Regions from separate parts of the Aeribacillus sp. FSL K6-2848 genome, predicted to be linked through region 1. Evidence: riboswitches for the same ligand, from Rfam matches in the RefSeq annotation. Region 1 holds a riboswitch; each other region holds the start of a gene.
What was found. A riboswitch is a leader RNA that binds a small molecule or an ion and turns the genes downstream of it on or off. The one in region 1 is predicted to bind cobalamin.
Positions count from the first base shown of each region.

Region 2: linked by a shared signal. The riboswitch ahead of metE (5-methyltetrahydropteroyltriglutamate--homocysteine S-methyltransferase) and the one ahead of NSS70_RS16230 (ribonucleoside-diphosphate reductase subunit alpha) in region 1 are both predicted to bind cobalamin.
Region 3: linked by a shared signal. The riboswitch ahead of NSS70_RS07670 (ABC transporter substrate-binding protein) and the one ahead of NSS70_RS16230 (ribonucleoside-diphosphate reductase subunit alpha) in region 1 are both predicted to bind cobalamin.

Region 1 covers NZ_JBBOQQ010000001.1:3,364,471-3,367,752, reverse strand. The annotation lists gene NSS70_RS16230 (ribonucleoside-diphosphate reductase subunit alpha) at 1-2,027, opposite strand, end outside; cobalamin riboswitch at 2,164-2,342, opposite strand; gene NSS70_RS16225 (Hsp20/alpha crystallin family protein) at 2,476-2,916, opposite strand; gene NSS70_RS16220 (IS701 family transposase) at 3,062-3,282, opposite strand, start outside.
Region 2 covers NZ_JBBOQQ010000001.1:4,135,714-4,138,995, forward strand. The annotation lists gene NSS70_RS19830 (BCCT family transporter) at 1-1,337, shown strand, start outside; cobalamin riboswitch at 1,524-1,722, shown strand; gene metE (5-methyltetrahydropteroyltriglutamate--homocysteine S-methyltransferase) at 1,874-3,282, shown strand, end outside.
Region 3 covers NZ_JBBOQQ010000001.1:1,554,432-1,557,713, forward strand. The annotation lists gene NSS70_RS07665 (N-acetylmuramoyl-L-alanine amidase) at 1-827, opposite strand, end outside; cobalamin riboswitch at 1,033-1,213, shown strand; gene NSS70_RS07670 (ABC transporter substrate-binding protein) at 1,318-2,292, shown strand; gene NSS70_RS07675 (FecCD family ABC transporter permease) at 2,255-3,282, shown strand, end outside.

The DNA.
Region 1 (3,282 bases):
GTTTTCGCATTTAAGTCGGGAACGGTAACTGGAATTTTGTAGTCTTTCTTTTCCTCTGAATAAACTTTTTGGAAAATTGGATCGATGCTTGCTGTGCTTCCGGCTATAATGGAGGTCGATGCGTTCGGTGCGACCGCCATTAAATAGCTGTTGCGAATCCCAAAAGTCTGCACTTTTTCCTTTAATTCCTGCCATTTTTTTGACGTATAACCGCGGATTTCAAAATATCGCCCTGTATCCCACTCCGAGCCTTTAAAGAGAGGGTATGCGCCTTTTTCTTTTGCGAGCTCCATACTCGACTGAATGGTTAAATACGCAATTTTTTCATATAGTTGGTCGACAAATTGGACTGCCTCGTCGCTTTCCCATGTAATTTCCTTTAGTGCAAATAAATGATGCATGCCAAACGTTCCAAGACCGATTGCACGGTATTTTTCATTTGTAAGCTTTGCCTGTAATACCGGAATGTTATTTAAATCGATAACGTTGTCCAGCATCCGCACTTGAATAGGGATTAAACGTTCCAGAACGTTGTCTGGAACAGCCCGTGCCAAGTTGATGGAAGAAAGGTTGCAGACGACGAAATCGCCGGGCTTTTTCACAATGACAATTTTTCCATCTTCGACATATTGTTCTTCAACAGTAGTAGCACTTTGATTTTGCGCAATCTCTGTGCATAAATTGCTGCAATAAATCATGCCGGCATGCTTGTTTGCGTTTTTTCGATTCACTTCATCCCGATAAAACATAAAAGGCGTTCCCGTTTCAAGCTGGCTGATCATAATCCGTTTCATTATTTCAATCGCAGGCACTTTTTCTTTAGATAAGGAAGGATGATTCACGCACTCAAAATATTTTTCCCGAAAGCTGCCGTTACCTTTTTCTTCATCATAATAATCTTCCAGACTGAATCCCATGACTTTGCGAACTTCGTGGGGATCGAACAAATACCAGTCCCCGCGCTTTTCAACTTGCTCCATAAATAGGTCAGGAATGCATACACCTGTAAATAAATCATGGGTGCGCAGCCGTTCGTCTCCGTTATTTAATTTTGCATCTAGGAAGGCGAAAATATCTTTATGCCAAACATCCAAATAAACGGCAATTGCTCCTTTTCTTTGGCCGAGCTGGTCGACGCTCACTGCCGTATTATTTAATTGCTTCATCCAAGGAATGACACCTGATGAAACTCCTTTGAACCCCCGGATATCGCTTCCGCGGCTTCTGATTTTCCCTAAATAAACTCCAATGCCTCCGCCGCTTTTAGAAACATTGGCAATATCAGTGTTCGAATCATAAATGCCTTGAAGGCTGTCGTCTACCGTATCAATAAAGCAGCTTGAAAGCTGACCGACTGATTTTCCTGCATTAGCCAATGTAGGTGTTGCAACCGTCATATATAAATGGCTCAATGCCCAATACGCTTCCTTTACAAGATGCAAACGTTTGGACGGATGCTCGTTGATCATTAACGTCATAGCGATGATCATAAAACGTTCCTGTGGAAGCTCAAATGTTCGTTTATGAAAATCTTTAGCTAAATACCGGTCGTAAAGGGTCCTTAATCCGATGTATGTAAACAGCTTGTCCTTCTCAGGATCAATGGCATTTCCCAGCTCCATAATTTCCTCTTTTGAATAATGCTCTAGCAAAAGAGGGCTGTAGATTCCAAGATCGGTTAATGTTTCGATTAACAAATAAAAATCGCCGTAGCCCGGTTGGTTGTAATTTCTGTTTTGGCTCGCTTCATAGTAAATTTTTTCAAGAAATACGTGTGCAGCTAAAAAAGTCCAATCCGGCTCACTTTCCGAAATGTTTGCTAAAGCTTCAATAATCAGCAGGTTTGTAAATTTTTCAAGATCATCAATCTGCTGGTATTGTAGGGTTGTCGACACTCTCTCGCTGTATTCATGAAAGGAAAGGGATGGAAACTTTTTTTCAAGCTGTCTTAGATAAAGCTCCCAATCGCTCCTGTTAAAATGATTTTGAAAAACCTCGTATAGATTTAATGCTTTCGTAATATTCATCAAACATCCTCCTTATCAAAATAAAAAACCGCTCAGGAAGCTGAGCGGATCAAACGATGATTAAAAGGGAGGCAGTTTACAAGGCGAAACTACTCCATTCAAACCATCGTTTCATCTTCCCAACCCCCGAAGAATTAGAAACGTTCGGACAAAGGCAGGTCTCCTGACTCGTGCTTCATCCTACTTTGAATCCTTCCCATACGAAACGTACAGTGGATTATTCATTTCGTAGCACTCACAGTTGCGGGGACAGTTCCGGATTCTCACCGGATTCCCTTTTAAGCTGAAAACAGCACCTTTGTCGTTAGGTTTTCAATATATAGTATTTAATTGTTTTTGATTACACAATATATAGATTTTTGATGTTATATATTCATCATAATCGTACTTGGCGAAAATTGCAATAAAAAAGTGAGGCTGATTGAAATTTTGCAACCTCACGAAACAATTAATGAAACTGAATATCAATTTTCTTTTTGTTGTTTTCGGTTTGTTTTGGAATACGGATTTCCAAAACGCCATTTTTATATGTCGCGCTCACTTCTTCTTCTTTTACATTTGCCGGCAATGCAACAGCGCGGTGAAACCGCCCTACAAACCGTTCGCGTCTATGCATTTCTTCTTCCTTTACTTCTTTGCTTCTTTGAATTGTGCCGCTGATCGTAAGAACGTTGCGATCAAGATGAATGTCAACGTCTTCCTTTTTTTCAAGGCCGGGCAAATCACACGTAACAATTACTTCATTAGCAGTTTCATGAATATCAAGCCGGGGGGTATTCATAGTCTCAAAGTTTTCAAAAAAATGCGGGAAGCTTTCAGAAAAAACGCGATTCATGTTTCGTCTAAATTGGTTGATCTCAGAAAAAGGATCGTAAGGAATGAGAGCCATATGATTGTTCCTCCTTTGATTTTTTTACAGAAAATATTATTTGTGTTGAGAAGAGAAATATACATAAAGCAGAGTTTAAATTACTGTAGTTGAGCAATTTTCATTACAATAATTACCATGTAAAAAGAGACAAACGGAGTACCCCTTATGCCACATGAAGCTGTTTTTTAACGACATCAATGGGAATATCTTGTTTCGCTGCATCGTAAATAAACTCCACGAGGCTATGTCCTTTCTTCTTTCGAAGGAAGTCAAGCCCGGTAGAGAAATCGCTGTTGGATTCGACCATACTGTACACATAAGCGAGTTGCACCAAGATCCAATACCGTTTCACCGCCCGACGTTGACGAACGCGGTACCCATCGA
Region 2 (3,282 bases), 770 kb from region 1:
AGTTTCCGACATTATCTTGGGCAGCTATGCTTTTTTGCGCTGGAATTGGATCAAGTGTTCTTTATTGGGGAACGATTGAATGGGCTTACTACTATACGGGACCTCCATTTGGCATCGAACCTAGATCAAAAGAAGCCGTTGAATGGGCGGCCGCATATGGAATTTTTCATTGGGGACCGACGGCATGGGCCATCTATTGCCTCCCTGCCCTGCCAATCAGCTATTTCTATTATGTAAAGAAAAAACCGGTGTTAAAAGTAAGCGAAGCGTGCCGGCCTCTCATTGGCAAAAAAGCAGATGGACCAATAGGCAAAATCATTGATGTCTTGTTTATGTTTGGTTTGCTGGGCGGAGCTGGAACGACACTCGCTTTAGGGACGCCGCTCATTACAGAAGGAATTCATGAACTTTCCGGCATCGAACCTTCGATGACACTCCAAACAGTGGTTTTGCTTATTTGTACATTGATCTTCGCAGCAAGCGCTTACTCCGGTTTGCGGAAAGGCATTAAAATTTTGAGCGACATCAACCTATGGCTTGCCGTATTATTGTTGGTGTTTGTCTTCCTTGCCGGCCCGACCGTCTTTCTGGCGGAAACGGCCGTCAACAGCATCGGCATCATGCTTGATCATTACATGCGGATGTCTTTATGGACTGAACCTTTTAACAGTTTAGGACCGTTTGAACGAACAGGCTTTCCGGAATCATGGACGGTATTTTATTGGGCTTGGTGGCTCGTGTACGCTCCATTTGTCGGCTTGTTCGTCGCTAAAATTTCAAAAGGACGCACTGTCCGCGAAATGACGCTCGGAACAGTAGTATATGGAACGCTCGGCTGCATTCTCTTTTTTGGGATTTTAGGAAACTTTGGATTATTTTTAGAACTGACAGGCCAATACCATGTAACAGCTACATTAGATGAACATGGCGGATCAGCAGCCATTATCGGAATATTGAAACAATTGCCGTTAAGCAACATTGTGATTGCCGTATTTACTGTGCTTGCCGTGATCTTTTTAGCAACAACGTTTGATTCAAGCTCTTATATTTTAGCATCTGTTGTCCAAAAAGAAGTTGCCGATGAACCTTTGCGATGGAACCGTTTATTTTGGGCTTTTGCTCTTTCCGTTTTGCCGCTTATTTTAATGTACCTCGGCGGATTGTCCACATTGCAGACTGTTAGCATTATTGGCGGTTTCCCTTTGTTGTTTATTTTTGTCCTTTTAGCCGGTTCTTTTATCAAAGCGGCAAACCAAGATTTTTATTCCAGTAAATCTCAATTATTTAAAATGTATCCTAAAAAGAAAGGCGTGAAAAGAAACCTTCTCTCGAAATAACTGTTTTCCGGAAAAATCCCAACCGCTGTAAAGACCCGCAGAAAACCTTTATGTTCTGGCGGGTTTTTGTCATGTAAAGCGGAAGAAATCGCAAGCCATCTACTTTCCTAAAAAATTTTTCTTTTTAATTGCAAATGTGGTGTTGAAAAATAAAAAAAAATCCTCTATTCTGATAATTATAGTTTCATATGTGTACCAGCAACAGGTGCGTCATATTGCAGCCGCAATATGCGCTTAAAAGGGAAGTTTGGTGAAATTCCAACACGGTCGCGCCACTGTGATGGGGAGCTTTTGATCATCAGCCACTGTTTCTGCCAGAGAAATGGGAAGGAGATCAAAAGCGTTGAACCTAAGTCAGGAGACCTGCCTGTTGTATGCACTACGACCTACGCGTCATAGGGAGGAGTGAGAAGCCATGTTCATGTTGAAACCATTTGGGTGCCTCAACACGAGCTAGGATATCCAGTCCCTCTTTTATTAGCGTAAAGAGGGCTTTTTTATTGTGTTGAGCAAAAATCAAATGGGAGGTTTTCGTAATGGCAGCCATTAGTTCAAATCTTGGCTATCCGCGAATTGGCGAACGCCGGGAATGGAAAAAAGCTTTGGAATTATTTTGGAATGGAGACATTTCTGAAAGCAGCTTACTGGAAACGTTGAAAAAGATCCGTCTTTCCAACTTAAAGAAACAGCATGAAAGCGGAATTGAGCTGATTCCCATAGGAGATTTTTCGTTTTATGACCACGTTCTCGATACTGCTTTCATGTTTGGATATATTCCTTCGAGGTTCCAGCATATGGATCCCCGTTCCATCAAAACATATTTCGCAATGGCAAGGGGATCCGAAGAAGCCGAGGCTTTAGAAATGACAAAATGGTTTGATACAAATTATCATTATATCGTTCCGGAACTGGAAAATAAGCCGCCTGCTTTTTTGGAAAACCGTCTGCTCAAGCTTTACAATGAAGCAAAAGACGAACTAAATATTGAGACAAAACCTGTTGTTTTAGGGCCGATTACTTTTTTAATGCTGGCGAAAAAATATGAAAAACGAGATTTTTATAAGCATTTATCTGCTTTCATCCCAGTTTATATTCAATTGTTGACAGAGTTGCATCAAGCAGGCGCAAAGTGGGTGCAAATCGATGAGCCTGTTCTCGTTCAGGAAATTGATGAGTCATTGATTCCGTTGTTTAAAGAAGTGTATGAAGCTTTTCACGAAGCGAATCCATCTTTGAACATACTGTTGCAAACTTATTTTGAAAGTCTTTCTCACTATCAACATATCGTTTCATTGCCTGTTGCTGCTATCGGTCTTGATTTTGTACATGATGGGGGAGCCAACAGTGCAAACATCCAAAAATTCGGGTTTCCAAAAGACAAAATATTGGCTGCCGGTTTAATCAGCGGCCGCAACATATGGAGGGCATCATTAGAAGAAAAAGCAAGCAAAATTGATTTTCTCGCTCAGCATGTTGATGTTGATCGATTGATCATTCAACCTTCCTGCAGCTTGCTCCATGTGCCGGTTACCGTAAAAAATGAACACGAATTGCCGGAAATTTTAAAAAATGCTCTCTCCTTTGCAGACGAAAAATTAAGTGAAGTCCATCAGCTGACACAATATGCAAAAGGTGAATTAAGTATAAGCGATTTACGATACGATGACCGTTATTACACGCAATTTATGAATTCTGATTTTCGGACAAACCGAAACGTGCAAGAGGCAGCCGCCAAGATTGAATCCTACCCGACGAACCGTGTGGACTTTTCTGTTCGGCGCAAGCTGCATAAAAATAGATGGAACTTGCCAATTCTACCGACAACAACGATCGGCAGCTTTCCGCAAACGAAAGAAATCCGCCAAACCCGTTTAAAATGGCGGAAAGGCGAATACACAAACGAGCAGTATGAATCGGTCATCAATAATGAAATAAAAAAATGGAT
Region 3 (3,282 bases), 1.8 Mb from region 1:
GGAGTTAATATAAATGCATCCTTGTATCCTAATTGAACAAGCCTTGCCAACTGGTCTTTTGCATTTTGCAAATTTTTAAATGCCCCTGTTTGAACGCGGAAATAACTTGTTCCGTCCACCATCGCAGCGGAAAGGAAACTATCAACATTTTTTCCTTTCAGTTCATTTATCAGCTTTTCTGCATTTTCTCGGTTTTTAAAGGAACCGGCAATGACTTTGTACATCCTGCTGCCTGCAGCTGGCGATGGCTGCGGAGTTGGGGTGGTGCGTGTCGACTTTTTGGGCAAATTAAGCGCTTTTCCGATTCCATCGGCTAAGCTTGCTGCATAGTCGCTCATAAAGTCAGACGATGTTAAAAGTTTGATGTCATTCGAATGGTCAATAAACAATGTTTCCAAAAGAACCGCAGGCATTTTTGTTTCTCTTAACACGTGAAAATTGGCGCTTTTTTTGCCCCGATCCTTTACGCTATATTTCGGACCGATAACGCTCATAATTTGATCATGGATGACGGACCGGTATTGGATCGTTCTTGGAGAGGCCCCTCCGTTATAAACATAGCTTTCAAAACCTGTTCCTCCGCCGGCATTAATATGAATGGAACAGAAAAAATCAACATTCTCTCGGTTAGCCATGGATGATCTTTCTGACAAACCGACTGTTCGATCGTCTGTGCGCGTCATGAGAACGTTGACTTGGTAATGTTCAAGTAAATGTTGTCTTGCCAAGAGGGCAATAGTCAACGTAAAATCTTCTTCCTCATAATTTCTATAGGTTGCGCCGGGATCGCTTCCTCCGTGGCCAGGGTCTAAAAGAACGGTTGTCACTGCAATATCCTCCTTCGTTTTCAAACATCCAATTCGCTTGTCTACAAATATTTTATTCAAGTAATGGAAAGGAAGTTCAAAAAAATTTTATTTTTAGCGAAAACTGTATCGAAATCCAAAACATTTAGGTCAATTTGTCGATTTTTTTCATTTTCTTCCTACCAGAATTCAATCAAATCATGTATAATACATTTCGTCATAACATTATACCGAAAAGCAAACAGGTGCCGGCACATAGCTGCCAGCTTAAAAGGGAAGTTTGGTGAAAATCCAACGCGGTCCCGCCACTGTGAATGGGAGCAACCTGGGAAAACCACTGTTTCAACGGGAAGGTCCAGGAAGCGATGACCATGAGCCAGGAGACCTGCCTGTTTGAGCACACCTAAAACCCTACGCGGATAGGGAGGTGTTTGAAAACAATACATATGTACGTTTTCAGACATCTTCTTATCGAATTCAAGAAGATGTTTTTTATTGGAGGAGGAAAATGATGAAAAAATTATCTGCACTATTTTTAGCCTTATTACTTCTATTTGGAATTGCGGCTGGATGCGGCCAACAAAATACATCAGAGCCGTCTGAAAACAAAAGCAATCAAAAGACGGAAGAGACGGCTTCACAATTTCCGGTGAAGGTCAAGGACGGTTTAGGAAATGAGGTGACGGTAAGCGAAAAACCGGAGCGGATTGTTTCGCTAATTCCAAGCAATACTGAAATTGCCTATGCTTTAGGGTTGGGTGAACAAATTGTCGGTGTAAGTGATAATGACAACTATCCGGAAGATGTTCAAAACAAAGAAAAGGTTGGCGGGATGGAATTTAATGTTGAAAAAATTATTTCTTTAAAACCGGATCTTGTTTTAGCGCATGCTTCCAGCGCCCATAACTCGCAGGAAGGGCTGAAGCAGCTGAAAGATGCGGGAATAAATGTTTTTGTAGTCGAAGATGCCCAATCATTTGATAAAGTGTATGACTCCATCCAAACAATCGGCAAAATTACAGGGACAAGTGACAAAGCCGAAGATATTGTGGCTGAGATGAAAACGAAACTGGCGGATATTCAAGAAAAAGGAAAAACGATTCCGGATGATCAAAAAGTGTCTGTTTTTGTCGAAGTGAATCCCGCACCACAAATCTATACGACGGGAAAAGGAACGTTTATGGATGAAATGCTAACGATCATTGGAGCAAAAAATGCAGCGGGCGATCAAGAAGGCTGGCCGCAAATGACGGAAGAAGCCGTTGTAAAACTGAACCCAGACGTCATTGTGACGACATACGGCTATTACGTCGATAAAGCTGTTGACCAGGTGTTGGCACGCAAAGGATGGGAAAATGTATCAGCGGTGAAAAATAAACGGGTTTACGATGTGCATTCCGACTTGGTGAGCCGCCCAGGCCCAAGATTGGTTGAAGGAGTAGAAGAACTTGCGAAAGCAATTTATCCGGATGTCTACAAAAAATAAACATGTGGTCGCCTATACGGCGACCGCTTGTTTTCTTATTTTTTCCGTCTTTTTAGGAATTTCTATCGGAACGTTTCACATCACGTTTAAGGATATTTTCCAAATAATTTTCAATCAACTGTTCTATACCGGTTTGGCGCCGGACATTGATGAAAGCATGAAAAGCATTGTGCTTGATATTCGACTTCCTCGTGTCGTTTTAGCCGGACTTGTCGGAGCCTCGCTTGCAATGGCGGGGGCTTGTTATCAAGGGCTTTTGCAAAACCCTTTGGCAGATCCTTATACGCTCGGTGTTTCATCAGGTTCTTCTTTAGGTGCTGTACTTGTTCTTTTTTTCGGCATTCAAATTCCTTTTTTCGGCTCATTCACTTTGCCGGTTGTCAGCATTTTTACGGGTTTTTTAACGATTTTGGCTGTGATTTTGTTCGCCAATTTCATTGAAAAAACGATGAGGATTGAAACGATTGTGCTGACCGGAATTATTTTAAGTTCCTTTTTAAGTGCTTTCATTTCATTAATGATTGCCCTGACAGGCGAAGAATTGCGACAAATTGTCAACTGGTTGTTAGGAAGCGTTGCGATGCGCGGCTGGGGATACGTATTGATGCTTTTGCCGTTTTTTTTAATCGGGTCCATTTTGATTTTTGTAAACGGAACAGAATTAAACGCTCTGTCCTTTGGCGAAGAGAAGGCGAAGCAGCTTGGGGTCCATGTAAAAAGGAGAAAGCTGTTTATTTTAGCATCATCCTCTTGTTTAGCCGGTGCGGCCGTTGCCATCAGCGGAACGATTGGGTTTGTCGGTCTTGTCATCCCGCATGTAAACAGGCTGCTTTGGGGAAGTGATTATCGCCATCTTCTCCCTCTGTCCGCCATTTTTGGCGCCGCTTTTTTAATTTTGGCGGATCTCGTTTCAAGAACGATCGTGTCGCCGACAGAACTTCCGATCGGTGTGATCACGGCTTTAATCGGCGCTCCCAGCTTTGCCTTTAT